3 regions of the Streptomyces sp. NPDC058619 genome follow, and region 3 is predicted to be linked to each of the others. Evidence: riboswitches for the same ligand, from Rfam matches in the RefSeq annotation. Region 3 holds a riboswitch; each other region holds the start of a gene.
What was found. A riboswitch is a leader RNA that binds a small molecule or an ion and turns the genes downstream of it on or off. The one in region 3 is predicted to bind thiamine pyrophosphate.
Positions count from the first base shown of each region.

Region 1 (4,651 bases), on a different contig from region 3:
CCAGCGAGACCGCGAAGGCGAAGCCCGCCGCGATCAGCAGCGCCCGCCGCACCAGCGGCAGGTCCACCTCCCGCCAGGCCCGCAGCGGGGACGCCCCGAGCACGGCGGCGGCCTCCCGCAGCCGCGCGTCCACGGCCCGCAGCACCGGCAGCATGGTCCGTACGACGAACGGCACACCGACCAGCGCCTGCGCCAGCGGCACCAGGATCCACGAGGTCCTCAGGTCCAGCGGCGGCTCGTCCAGGGTGATCAGGAAGCCGAAGCCCACCGTCACGGCGGACACCCCGAGCGGCAGCATCAGCAGCGCGTCGAAGCCCCGCACGAAGCGGCCCGCGCGGCGGGTCAGCGCCGCGGCCGCGAGCCCCCCGATGACCAGGGCGATGGCGGTGGCGGCCAGCGCGTACTCCAGGGAGTTCCCGATCGCCTCCAGCGGCGGCACCAGGAAGGTCCCGCCCCCGGCCCCCTCGTCCTGGAGCGCCCGGTAGAAGGCGAGGCCGTACCCGCCGGGGGCGTCGAAGGACCGCTCGACCAGCACCCCGAGCGGCAGGACGATCAGCAGGGCCACCGTCAGCAGCACCCCGCCCAGCAGGGAGCGCTGCGCCCAGCCGCGCGGCGGGTGCGCGGTCCGCCCGGGATCGACGAGCCGCAGGGCGGTCTCCCGCTTGCGCACGGTCCGGGCGTGGACGCCGAGGATCAGGCCGACCGCCGCGAACTGCACCATCGTCAGCACGGCGGCGGTGGGCAGGTCCAGCAGCTGCGCGGTCTGCCGGTAGACCTCCACCTCCAGGGTGGAGTACGCGGGCCCGCCCAGGATCTGCACGACGCCGAAGGAAGTGAAGGTGAACAGGAACACGATCAGCGACGCGGCGGCCACCGCCGGGGCCAGCGCGGGCAGCGTCACCCGCCGCCAGGCGGCGAACCGTCCGGCGCCCAGCACCCGGGCGGCCTCCTCCTGGCGGGGGTCGAGCTGCGCCCAGAGCCCGCCCACGGTCCGTACGACCACGGCGTAGTTGAAGAAGACGTGGGCCAGCAGGATGGCCCACACGGTGGTGTCGAGCCGGACGCCCCACAGCTCGTCCAGCAGCCCGCCCCGGCCGACCAGCGCCAGGAACGCGGTCCCGACGACCACGGTCGGCAGGACGAACGGCACGGTGACCACGGCCCGCAGCAGCTGCTTGCCGGGGAAGTCGAAGCGCGCGAAGACGTACGCGCCGGGGAACGCGATCAGCAGCGTGAGCGCCGTGGAGGCGAGCGCCTGCCAGGTGGTGAACCACAGCACGCCGGCGATGTCGGGCCGGGCCAGCACCTCGCCGATCCGGCCGAACTGCCAGCCCTCGTCAGTCTTCAGCCCGCGCCCGGCGATCGCGCCGACGGGGTAGGCGAAGAACAGCCCGAAGAAGGCGAGGGGCACGGCCATCAGGCCGAGACGCGCGGCCGTGGCCCGCCCGCCCTCGCGGGGACCGGGACCCGGCGCGGCGCCCCCCGACGCCGCCCCCGGGCCCGTCGGCGTTCCTACTTCACGACGAGCGAGGACCATGTCTTGACCCACTGCTCACGGTTCTCGGCGATGGTCTGCGGAGCCACGACCTCGGGCTTCTCGACCACCACACCGTGCTTCGTGAACAGCTCCGGCAGGGCCGCGTCCTTCGTCACAGGGTTCACGAACATCTGCAGCGGCATGTCCTCCTGGAACTTCTTGCTGATCAGGAAGTCCAGGAGCGCTTTGCCGCCCGCCTCGTTCTTCGCGCCCTTCAGCAGGCCCGCGAACTCGATCTGGCGGAAGCACGTGCCGGTGGAGACGCCCGTGGGGGCCTCGGCCGGCTGCGGCTCCGCGTACAGCACCTCGACCGGCGGGCTGGAGGCGTAGGAGACGACCAGCGGGCGGTCGCCCTTCGCCTTCTTGCCGCCCGCCGAGCCGGAGAACCGCTCGTTGTAGGCCTGCTCCCAGCCGTCGACGACCTCGACGCCGTTGGCCTTGAGCTTGCTCCAGTAGTCCTTCCAGCCCTCTTCGCCGTACTTGCCGACGGAGGCGAGGAGGAAGCCGAGGCCGGGCGAGGAGGTCGCGGCGTTCTCGGTGACCAGCAGGTCCTTGTACTCCGGCTTGATCAGGTCGTCCAGCGTCTGCGGCGGGGCGATCTTCTTGTCGGCGAAGTACTGCTTGTCGTAGTTGACGCAGATGTCACCCGAGTCGACCGGCGTGACCCGGTGCTCCTTGTCGAGCTGGTACTCCGGCTTCACCTCGCCCAGGTCCTTGGCCTCGTACGGGGTGAAGATGCCGTTGTCGAGGGCGCGCGAGAGCAGGGTGTTGTCGACGCCGAAGAAGACGTCGCCGCGCGGGGAGCCCTTGGTGAGGATCTCCTGGTTCAGCGCCGCGCCCGCGTCTCCGGACTTCAGCTTCTTGACGGTGTAGCCGCTCTCCTGCTCGAACTCCTTGAGGACCGCGTCGGTCACGTTGAAGGAGTCGTGCGAGACGAGGGTGACGGTCTTGGACGTGGGGGCGTCGCTCGCGCCCGCGGACGTGTCCTTGGCGTCGCCGCCGCAGGCGCTGAGCGTGGTGACGCCCAGCGCGGCCGCGAGCGCGGCGCCCGCGATCTTCTTGGTGGTGCTCACTGGTCAATTCCTCCTGGGATGTCCAGGAGAAGACGCGGCCCTGCCCGGCGCTCTGCGGAGCGGACGCCGGGCAAGGCGCAACAGCTTGAGTGGTGACCGAACTTCCTACCCCGAATGACCGGGGCGAGGTTCAGAGGGTCTGCGGTGACGGTTACCGCACTCTCAGCGCTGTGGCGCTCCCCTGTCGGAAATATTAAGTTGGTTCGGCCACAGGGTACCCCGTGGCCGAATACGATCGAACAGAAGAGGAGGCTAGCGCTCCGAGGCGGCCAGCTGGCCGCACGCGCCGTCGATCTCCTGGCCGCGGGTGTCCCGTACGGTCACGGGGACGCCGTGCCGGGCAATGGCCTCCACGAAGGCCTTCTCGTCCTCGGGCCGGGAGGCGGTCCACTTCGAGCCCGGCGTCGGGTTCAGCGGGATCAGGTTGACGTGGACGCGCTTGCCCTTGAGCAGCTTGCCCAGTAGGTCACCGCGCCAGGCCTGGTCGTTGATGTCGCGGATCAGGGCGTACTCGATGGAGATCCGCCGGCCGGACTTCTCCGCGTACTCCCAGGCCGCGCCGAGCACCTCGCGGACGTTCCAGCGGGTGTTCACGGGGACCAGGGTGTCGCGCAGCTCGTCGTCCGGGGCGTGCAGCGAGACCGCGAGGCGGCACTTGAAGCCCTCGTCGGCGAAGCGCAGCATGGCCGGAACCAGTCCCACGGTGGAGACGGTGATGCCGCGCTGCGACAGGCCCAGGCCGTCGGGCTCCGGGTCGGTGAGCCGGCGGATGGCGCCGACGACGCGGTTGTAGTTGGCCAGCGGCTCGCCCATCCCCATGAAGACGATGTTCGAGAGCCGGGCCGGTCCGCCCGGGACCTCGCCGTCGCGCAGGGCGCGCATGCCGTCGACGATCTGGTGCACGATCTCGGCGGTGGACAGGTTGCGGTCGAGCCCGGCCTGGCCGGTGGCGCAGAACGGGCAGTTCATGCCGCAGCCGGCCTGCGAGGAGATGCACATGGTGACCCGGTCCGGGTAGCGCATCAGCACGGACTCGACGAGCGTGCCGTCGTGCAGCTTCCACAGGGTCTTGCGGGTGGTGTCGTCGTCGCACGAGATGTGCCGCAGGACGTTCATCAGGTCCGGCAGCAGCTCCTTCTGCAGCTTCTCCCGGGAGCCCGCGGGGATGTCCGTCCACTCGGCCGGGTCGTGCGCGTAGCGCGCGAAGTAGTGCTGGGAGAGCTGCTTGGCCCGGAACGGCTTCTCACCGATCGCGGCGACCGCCTCGCGGCGCTCGGCCGGGGTCATGTCGGCAAGGTGCCGGGGCGGCTTCTTGGCTCCCCGAGGGGTGACGAAGGTGAGCTCTCCCGGAACAGGGCGGGCCATGGCAGGTACTCCTCGTAAGACGAAAGGCGCGCCGCAGAAGCAGCGCGCCCTTCAAGAGTAACCGCCCGGACGGTATCAGCCCGTGCCGACGAAGGCCGCCAGCAGCAGCCAGACCACCGGGGCGGTCGGCAGCAGGGAGTCCAGCCGGTCCATGATGCCGCCGTGGCCCGGCAGCAGCGTGCCCATGTCCTTGATGCCCAGGTCCCGCTTGATCATCGACTCGCCCAGGTCGCCGAGGGTGGCGCTGACGGCCACGGCGAGACCCAGCAGCAGGCCCTGCCACCAGGCGCCACCGTCGATGAGGAACTCCATGCACAGCGCGCCGGCGGCCATCGCGAAGGCCACCGCGCCGAGCAGTCCCTCGCGGGTCTTCCCGGGGCTGATGCGCGGGGCGAGCTTGGTCTTGCCGAAGCGCCAGCCGACCGCGTACGCCCCGGTGTCGCTGACCACGGTCAGCAGCAGGAAGGTGATCACCCGCTGCGGTCCGTCGTCGGCGGTGAGCAGCATCGTCACGAACGTCGCCAGGAAGGGCACGTAGAACGCGGCGAAGACGCCCGCCGTGACGTCCTTGAGGTAGTCCTCGGGCGGTTCGGTCATGCGCCAGACCAGGATCGCCAGCGCGGTCAGGGCCATGGCGACCCAGGCGCCCTCGGCCCCCCGGACGTACCCGGCGATG
Region 1 covers NZ_JBHXQN010000006.1:92,131-96,781, forward strand. The annotation lists gene ACFWTC_RS08560 (ABC transporter permease) at 1-1,417, opposite strand, end outside; gene ACFWTC_RS08565 (thiamine ABC transporter substrate binding subunit) at 1,513-2,610, opposite strand; TPP riboswitch at 2,695-2,803, opposite strand; gene rlmN (23S rRNA (adenine(2503)-C(2))-methyltransferase RlmN) at 2,863-3,975, opposite strand; gene ACFWTC_RS08575 (phosphatidate cytidylyltransferase) at 4,051-4,651, opposite strand, start outside.
Region 1: linked by a shared signal. The riboswitch ahead of ACFWTC_RS08565 (thiamine ABC transporter substrate binding subunit) and the one ahead of thiC (phosphomethylpyrimidine synthase ThiC) in region 3 are both predicted to bind thiamine pyrophosphate.

Region 2 (4,651 bases), on a different contig from region 3:
GGCGCTTCACCTCCGTGCCGCGATTCTCGCTCAGCGCCTGCACGGGGGTGCCGGGCAGGGTCGGGTCCTCGGTGAAGAGCCACTCCAGGATCTCCTCCTCGGAGAAGCGGTCGTCGCGCAGCACGGTCAGGAGGCCCACGAGGCCCTTGACGACCTTGTCGCCGTCGATGAAGGGGGCCGGCACCTGCAGGGAGCGGTTCTCGCCCCGGCGCACGGCGATCAGCTGCCCTTCCTTGACCATCTGGCGGACCCGGGTCACCTCGATGTCGAGCTTCTCCGCGATGTCGGGGAGGTACAGCCAGGCGGGAACAAGGGCATCGATCTTTGCGTCAATCTCGGTCACGGGTACAAGCCTGCCACCTCGGACTGGCGGCCGGTACCCGAGCGGCCCCGAACGGGTACCGGCGCCGCCCGCTAGCGGGCCGTCGACTTCAGCGGGACGGCCGGATCGGCGACCCGGTCGGGGTCGAGCACGGTGCCCGACTCGATGAGCCTGCGGCCCTGCGCGAGGTCGCGCGGGCGGCCCACGGCCAGGACGGCCACCAGGGCGCCGTCGCGCAGCCAGCACACCGACCAGGCGGGTGCGGCCGGGTCGCCGCGCCAGAGCAGGGTGTCGGCGCCGGCGTGGTGGCCCGCGTACTGGACGAACCGGCCGAACTGCTCCGACCAGAAGTACGGGACCGGGTCGTAGACCTGGGCCGGCTCCCCCGCCAGGACGTTCGCCGCGACGGCCCGGGGGCCCTGGAGGGCGTTGTCCCAATGGTGGACGAGGAGGCGGGTGCCGTAGCGCGCGGAGGGGAAGGAGGCGCAGTCGCCGACCGCGTAGACCCCGGGCAGGGAGGTGCGCAGGTGGGCGTCGGCGGTGACCGAGCCGTCGGGGCCCAGTTCGACCCCGCTTCCGGCCAGCCACCCGGTGGCCGGGCGGGCGCCGATGCCCACGACCACCGCGCCGGCCGGCAGGCTGCGGCCGTCCGCCAGCAGGACCCGGCCCCCCTCGATCCCGGCGACGCGGGCGCCGGTGAGCAGCTCGGCGCCGGCCTCCTCGTACCAGCGGGCCATCGGTGCGGCGACCTCGGCGGGCAGGGCTCCGGCCAGGACCCGGTCCGCCGCCTCGACCACGGTCACCGCGCAGCCGGCCCCGCGGGCGGCGGTGGCGAACTCGGCGCCGATCCAGCCGGCCCCGACGACGACCGCGCGGTCGGCGGCGGCCAGGACGGGCCGCAGGCGGGCGGCGTCGTCGAGGGTGCGCAGCAGGTGCACGCCGGGGACGCCCTCGGTGCCGGGCAGGGTCAGCGGGACGGCGCCGGTCGCCAGCACGAGGGTGTCGTACGGGACGGGGCCCGACCCGGTGTCCAGTTCGCGGTCGGCGGCCCGCAGCCCGGTGACCTCGGTGCCGAGCGCGAGCCGGATGCCGAGCCCTTCGAAGTCGACGTCGAAGGCGGAGTCCTCGGCCTTGCCAAGCAGGACCGCCTTGGACAGCGGGGGGCGGTCGTAGGGCTGGTGGGGCTCGGCCCCCAGCAGGGTCACGGGGCCGGTGAAGCCCTGATCCCGCAGGGCGACCGCGGTCTGCACGCCGGCCATTCCGGCGCCGACGATGACGACGCCGCTCTGTGTCTGTTCCGTCTGCTCGCTCACGCGGCCAGCCTAATCTTCTGACGGCCCATCAGGAACAGGTGCCGCCTTACCCGCCGTCCGGCCCGGGGTTAGTCTGGCAGGCGTACCTATCGCGGGAGTCCGGGCGCACCGGGCTGAGAGGGAGGCTGGGCGGCCTCCGACCGTACGAACCTGATCCGGGTCATGCCGGCGAAGGGAGGGGCTGGACGCCCATGCACTCATCTCGAACGTCCCGGAAGGGATCCGACGTCCTCGTCATCGGGGGCGGCGTCATCGGACTCGTCACCGCCTGGCGGGCGGCCCGCCGCGGCCTCGCCACCGTGCTCGCCGACCCGGCGCCCGGCGGCGGCGCGGCCCAGGTCGCGGCGGGCATGCTCGCCCCCGTCACCGAGCTGCACTACGGCGAGGAGGCGCTGCTGGGCCTCGGGCTCGCCTCCGCCGCCCGCTATCCGGAGTTCGCGGCCGAACTGGCCGAGGCGAGCGGCGGCCTGGACATCGGCTACCGGGCCTGCGGCACCCTCGCCGTCGCGCTCGACTCCGACGACCGGCTCCACCTGCGCGAGCTGCACGCCCTGCAGCTCCGCTGCGGCCTGGAGTCGCAGTGGCTCACCGGACGCGAGTGCCGCCGCCTGGAGCCGATGCTGGCCCCCGGCGTACGCGGCGGCCTGCGCGTGGACGGCGACCACCAGGTCGATCCGCGCCGGCTGGCGGCCGCACTGCTGGCCGCCTGCGAGCGGGCCGGGGTGGCCGTCCACCGGGCGCGGGCCGAGCGGCTGCTGGTCGGCGCCGACCGGGCGACGGGCGCCGTGCTCGACGACGGCACGGAGCTCCTCGCCGACCAGGTGGTCCTGGCGGCGGGCTCGTTCAGCGGCCGGCTGGAGGGCGTGCCGGCGGAGGTCACGGCCCCCGTGCGGCCCGTCAAGGGACAGGTGCTGCGGCTCACGGTGCCCGCGGTGTACGGGGCGTTCCTGTCCCGGACCGTACGGGCGGTCGTCCGCGGCAGCCACGTCTACCTGGTGCCGCGCGAGAACGGCGAGCTGGTCATCGGCGCCACCAGCGAGGAACTGGGCTGGGACACCACCGTCACCGCCGGCGGGGTCTACGAGCTCCTGCGCGACGCCCACGAGCTGGTGCCCGGCATCACCGAGCTGCCGCTCACCGAGACCCGCGCGGGGCTGCGGCCCGGTTCCCCGGACAACGCCCCGCTGCTCGGCCCCACCGATCTGCCGGGGCTGCACCTGGCCACCGGGCACTACCGCAACGGGGTGCTGCTGACCCCCCTCACCGGCGACGTGATGGCGGAGCTGCTGGCCACGGGCGAACTGCCCCCGGTCGCGCGCCCCTTCAGCCCCCGCCGGTTCTCCGCCGCACGTCAGGAGTCGTACGCATGACCATCTCCGTCAACGGCGAGCCGCGCGAGGTCGCGGCCGGCACCACCCTCGACGCGGTGGTCGCCATCCTGACGGCCGCCCCCTCCGGGGTGGCGGCCGCGCTCAACGAGACCGTGGTCCCGCGCGGGCAGTGGACGGCCACCCCGGTGGGCGACGGCGACCGGGTCGAGATCCTCACCGCGGTCCAGGGGGGCTGAGCGGCATGGCTGACGACCTGTTCACCCTCGGCGGCCGGACCTTCTCCTCCCGCCTGATCATGGGCACGGGCGGAGCCCCGAGCCTGGACGTCCTGGAACGCGCGCTCGTCGCGTCCGGCACCGAGCTCACGACGGTGGCGATGCGCCGCCTCGACCCGACCGTCCAGGGCTCCGTCCTGTCGGTGCTGGCCGGGCTGGGCATCGCGGTGCTGCCGAACACGGCGGGCTGCTTCACGGCGGGCGAGGCCGTGCTGACGGCCCGGCTGGCGCGCGAGGCGCTCGGCACGGACTGGATCAAGCTGGAGGTGGTGGCGGACGAACGGACGCTGCTGCCCGACGGGATCGAGCTGCTGGACGCCGCCGAGATCCTGGTCGACGAGGGCTTCACGGTCCTTCCGTATACGAACGACGACCCGGTGCTGGCACGGAAGCTGGAGGACGCGGGCTGCGCGGCGATCATGCCGCTGGGCTCCCCCATCGGCTCCGGGATGGGCATCCGCAACCCGCACAACTTCGAGCTGATCACCGAGCGGGCCGGGGTCCCGGTGATCCTGGACGCGGGCGCCGGCACGGCGTCCGACGTCGCGCTGGCGATGGAACTGGGCTGCGCCGCGGTGATGCTCGCCTCCGCCGTGACACGGGCGCAGGAGCCGGTGCTGATGGCCGCGGCCATGCGGGACGCGGTGTCGGCGGGGCGCCTGGCCCGCCGGGCGGGCCGAATCCCGCAGCGCCGCTTCGCCGAGGCCTCGTCCCCCGCGGAGGGCCGCGCCGCCCTCGACCCGGAGCGCCCGGCCTTCTGACCGGGCGCCTCGTCGCGGCCGGTACGGGCGGCGCGGCCCCGCGGCCGTGCCGCGCCCGCCCGGTGGCTGCCGGCCCCGCGGCGGTGCGCGACTCCGTAGCCGTGGGCTCACACCCGGCGACGGACCGCAGTCGGATCCGTCACAGCTGGGCTGCAAGCCGCCCCGGGCGGCCCGGGCAACCGCGCGCCGCTCGTACACTCGGCGCGTGGACACGACCCTGGATGACCCTCTCGTCGGGCGCGTACTCGACGGCCGCTACCGCATCGACGCGCGCATCGCGGCCGGTGGCATGGCCACGGTCTACCGGGCCGTCGACACCCGCCTCGACCGCATCCTCGCCCTGAAGGTGATGCATCCGCAGCTCGCCGAGGACGGTGCCTTCGTCGACCGGTTCATCCGGGAGGCGAAGTCCGTGGCGCGCCTCGCGCACCCGAACGTGGTGGCCGTCTTCGACCAGGGCACGGACGGGCCGTACGTCTACCTGGCCATGGAGTACGTCTCCGGCTGCACCCTGCGCGACGTGCTGCGCGAGCGCGGCGCCCTCCAGCCGCGGGCCGCGCTCGACATCTTCGAACCGGTCCTCGCCGCGCTCGGCGCCGCGCACCGGGCCGGGTTCGTCCACCGCGACATGAAGCCGGAGAACGTCCTG
Region 2 covers NZ_JBHXQN010000002.1:353,792-358,442, forward strand. The annotation lists gene ACFWTC_RS03785 (Rv2175c family DNA-binding protein) at 1-343, opposite strand, end outside; gene ACFWTC_RS03790 (NAD(P)/FAD-dependent oxidoreductase) at 415-1,635, opposite strand; TPP riboswitch at 1,717-1,829, shown strand; gene thiO (glycine oxidase ThiO) at 1,827-3,005, shown strand; gene thiS (sulfur carrier protein ThiS) at 3,002-3,202, shown strand; gene ACFWTC_RS03805 (thiazole synthase) at 3,208-4,002, shown strand; gene pknB (Stk1 family PASTA domain-containing Ser/Thr kinase) at 4,208-4,651, shown strand, end outside.
Region 2: linked by a shared signal. The riboswitch ahead of thiO (glycine oxidase ThiO) and the one ahead of thiC (phosphomethylpyrimidine synthase ThiC) in region 3 are both predicted to bind thiamine pyrophosphate.

Region 3 (4,651 bases):
CGGCCAGCTCGACGGGAAGTCGCGCCAGGACCACTACGACCGTCATCCGGTCGAGGCCATCACCCCTTACACCGTTCAGGATCTGCACTCCCTGGAGTACCGGATCGGATCCCTCGAACGAATGCAGCCCGTTACCGAGCGTCAGGAATACTCCCTCGGTACCGTGTGCGCAGCCATTCCGATCGCGGCTGGCGATGCACCCGCAACCGTGGCCATTTCTCTCCCTCTGCACCAGGAAAGTCGATTGCTGTCTGCGGTCGATCAACTACGGAGTGAAGTAGGCGCGCTGTTGAACACCCTCTCCTTCTCTATCAGTATCTGAAAACTCACTCCTTGTGATCTGCAAGCGCTTCCACCACTCTTGTCAAGAGGCCCTGGGGGACCATTCCTGGCCACTTCCACAACAGCGGGGTAGGCAATGCGCGAGTCGGTACAGGCAGAGGTCATGATGAACTTCCTCGTTTCCGAGGAGCTCTCGTTCCGGATTCCGGTGGAACTCCGGTACGACGCTCGTGATCCGTACGCAGTCCGCCTTACCTTCCACCTTCCCGGAGACGCGCCCGTGACCTGGGCGTTCGGCCGGGAGCTCCTTCTCGACGGCATCAACAAGCCGTGCGGTGAGGGCGATGTGCACATCGCGCCCTCCGACCCGGAGGAACTGTCCGACGTCCACATCCGTCTGCAGGTAGGCGGCGACCGGGCGTTGTTCCGTGCGAGCGCGGCGCCGCTCGTCGCGTTCCTCGACCGCACCGACCGGCTTGTTCCGCTCGGTCAGGAGAGGAATCTGGGTGATTTCGAGGAGCACCTCGACGAGGCGCTTGGCAAGATCCTGGCCGAGTCGCGGCAGAACGAGCAGAACGCCGGCTGAGGCGACGGAGCACCGCCGCGAAGCGATGACTGACAGTCATCGAACGGGAATGCGGACAGGCCGTCGGCCGGCGGCGGGCGGGAAATGACCCGCCGCGTCGGCGGCGCGCGGTATCCCGCCCGCCGCCCCGGTTGCCCCGCCGTCGTCAGCGCTTGCGCCGCCGGCCCCGACCACCGCGCGCCGGGCCCGGGTTCGCGCCGGCGTTCGGACCGGCGGCCGGGGATCCCGGACGGTCGGCGGAGACGACGAGGGCGGCTAGCGCCGTCGTCACCGGGACCGACGCCACGAGCCCGATCGAGCCCACGAGCGTCCGTACGATCTCGACCGCGACCAGCTCGCTATTGGCCACCGCCCCCATGCTGCTGTTCGCGATGGAGAACAGCAGGAGCAGGGGCAGCGCGGCGCCCGCGTAGGCCAGTACCAGCGTGTTGACGACCGATGCGATGTGGTCCCGCCCGATCCGGATGGCGGCTCGGTAGAGGCCGCGCGGCCCCATCGACGGGTCGGCCTGATGCAGCTCCCAGACGGCGGAGGTCTGGGTGACCGTCACGTCGTCGAGGACGCCCAGCGAACCGATGATCACGCCTGCGAGCAGCAAACCGCTCATGTCGATGTCCGGGTAGAGGCCGTGGATCAGACCGGTGTTGTCGTCGGTGTTGCCGCTGAGGAAGGCCCAGTCGATGAACACCGAACCCAGCAGGCCGATCAGCAGCAGCGATACGAGGGTGCCGAGGACGGCGACCGAGGTCCGGGCGGTCAGGCCGTGGCACATGTAGAGCGCGCTGAGCATGATCGCGCTCGCTCCCACGATCGCCACGACCAGCGGGTTCGAGCCCTGGAGGATGGCGGGGAGGATGAAGAGGGTGAGCACGCCGAAGCTGACGGCCAGTGCGATCAGTGCGAACAGCCCGCGCATCCGGCCGACGAGGACGACCGAGACCGCGAAGATGCCGGCCAGCACCGCCATCGGGAACTTCCGGTTGACGTCGATCACCGAATACTGGAGGTCGCGGGGGGCGTCCGGAGCGTAGGCGACCACCACCTCCTGGCCATCCGCCAACTGACGCGGCGCGCCCGGCTGGACGACCTCCACGAAGGTCCGGCCCTTGTCGGGACCGCTGCCGACCTCGACCGTGGCCTTCTTGCACTCGCCGGTCTGCGCGGCCTCGGCCTCGCGGCCTTCCGGAGTGGACGTGTCCCCGGTCGACGGTACCTGTGAGGCATTCACGGATTTGCAGTCGACGAACGCCAGCGAGACGACCTTGCCCTGCTGCGTCTGCCGGTCGAAGCCGACCCCCGTGCGCTCGTGGCCGGGCGCGCCGCCCGGCCAGAGCACCACCAGGCCGATGAAGACGGCGGTGGCGAAGGGGATCAGGACGGCCGCGATGACCTTGCGCAGGTGCTTCGAGACGGGGGCCGCCGGGCCGTGGCTGTGGCTGTGGGAGTGGCCGGCGCTGGGGCCGTGGCCTGCGTGCGCATGGCCGGCGTGGCCGGTGGGGTCGGTGGGCTCGGTGGGGGGTTGCGGCGAGGACGTCACCGGCTGATCATCGCAAGAGATGAGGGGGCCCACTGTTCAGCACGCCATGAATGACGCTAGCGTGGGGGCACCTTTGCACAACGCGGGAGCTCGGAGCACCGGGCTGAGAGGACGCTGATCACCGTACGCGCATCATCAATGCGTACGGGAGAGGCTGCGTCGACCGCCGAACCTGTTACCGGGTAATGCCGGCGTAGGGAGATCAGGTCTCATGACCATTCAGGACGCACGCACGCCTGCCGTCAGCCAGGGCGCCGACGGCCAGACCGAGCGCCAGCCGGGCTGGCACAAGGGGTACGCGGCGGGCTCCCGCCCCGACATCCGGGTGCCGGTCCGCCAAGTCCACCTCACCAACGGCAAGGACGTGACGCTCTACGACACGTCCGGCCCGTACACCGACCCGCAGATCGAGACCGACGTCCGCCGGGGCCTCGCCCCGCTGCGCGAGAACTGGATTATCGCGCGCGGAGACACCGAGGAGTACGCGGGACGCCCCGCGCGCCCCGAGGACGACGGGATCAAGCACACGTCGCCGCGCGGCGGCCTGAAGAACCTCGACGCGGTCTTCCCTGGCCGGCCCCGTCAGCCCCGCCGGGGCCGCGGCGGCGTCGCCGTCACGCAGCTCGCGTACGCCCGGCGCGGCGAGATCACCCCGGAGATGGAGTACGTCGCGATCCGCGAGAACGTCTCCCCCGAGGTGGTCCGCGAGGAGATCGCCGCGGGCCGCGCGGTGCTCCCGGTCAATGTGAACCATCCCGAGATCGAGCCGATGATCATCGGCAAGCGGTTCCTGGTGAAGGTCAACGCCAACATCGGCAACTCCGCGGTCACCTCCTCCATCGAGGAGGAGGTCGACAAGATGACGTGGGCGACCAAGTGGGGCGCCGACACGGTCATGGACCTCTCGACGGGCCGCAACATCCACACCACGCGCGAGTGGGTGCTGCGCAACTCCCCCGTCCCGATCGGCACCGTGCCGCTCTACCAGGCGCTGGAGAAGGTCGACGGCCGTGCCGAGGACCTGACCTGGGAGATCTACAAGGACACGGTCATCGAGCAGGCCGAGCAGGGCGTCGACTACATGACGGTCCACGCCGGCGTGCTGCTCCCCTACGTGCCGCTGACCGCCCGCCGCAAGACCGGCATCGTCTCGCGCGGCGGCTCGATCATGGCCGCGTGGTGCCTGGCGCACCACAAGGAGAACTTCCTCTACACGAACTTCGAGGAGCTCTGCGACATCCTCGCGACGTACGACGTCACGTACTCGCTGGGGGACGGCCTGCGCCCCGGGTCCATCGCGGACGCCAACGACGCGGCCCAGTTCGCCGAGCTCAAGACGCTGGGCGAGCTGAACACGATCGCCAAGCGGCACAACGTGCAGACCATGATCGAGGGCCCGGGCCACGTCCCGATGCACAAGATCAAGGAGAACATCGACCTCCAGCAGGAGATCTGCGAGGAGGCGCCGTTCTACACGCTCGGCCCGCTGACCACCGATGTGGCGCCCGCGTACGACCACATCACCTCGGGCATCGGCGCCGCGATGATCGCCTGGTGGGGCACCGCGATGCTCTGCTACGTCACGCCCAAGGAACACCTGGGCCTGCCCAACAGGGACGACGTGAAGACCGGTGTCATCACGTACAAGATCGCGGCGCACGCGGCGGACCTGGCCAAGGGCCACCCGGGAGCCCAGGAGTGGGACGACGCGCTGTCGGACGCCCGGTTCGAGTTCCGCTGGGAGGACCAGTTCAACCTGGCCCTCGACCCGGACACCGCCCGTGAGTTCCACGACGAGACCCTTCCGGCCGAGCCGGCCAAGACCGCGCACTTCTGCTCCATGTGCGGTCCCAAGTTCTGCTCCATGAAAATCTCGCAGGACATCCGCCGACAGCACGGCGGGGACCTCAAGGCCGATGAGATCCAGGCGGGCATGGCCGAGAAGTCCGCCGAGTTCGCGGCCTCGGGCAACCGGGTCTACCTGCCGCTCGCCGACTGACGCACCGGCAGAAGGCATCGCCCCGGGAGCCGTCGCATCCGGGGCGACGCCTCGCCACCCCTTGCGCTGGAGCGTGCTCGAACTCCTAGAGTCCGGGCCCATGACCATGAGATACCGATTTCTCGGCGGGACCGGCATAGAGGTCAGCGCACACTGGGTGAATTCAACTGGTCGTCGCAACACCTTGATCACGGAGGTGTTGGATGGGACGACCGAGGAAGCTGATGCGGCAGGTGCCGGCCGGGGC
Region 3 covers NZ_JBHXQN010000014.1:171,665-176,315, forward strand. The annotation lists gene ACFWTC_RS16930 (IclR family transcriptional regulator) at 1-322, shown strand, start outside; gene ACFWTC_RS16935 (SsgA family sporulation/cell division regulator) at 419-868, shown strand; gene ACFWTC_RS16940 (YibE/F family protein) at 1,014-2,405, opposite strand; TPP riboswitch at 2,478-2,622, shown strand; gene thiC (phosphomethylpyrimidine synthase ThiC) at 2,617-4,404, shown strand.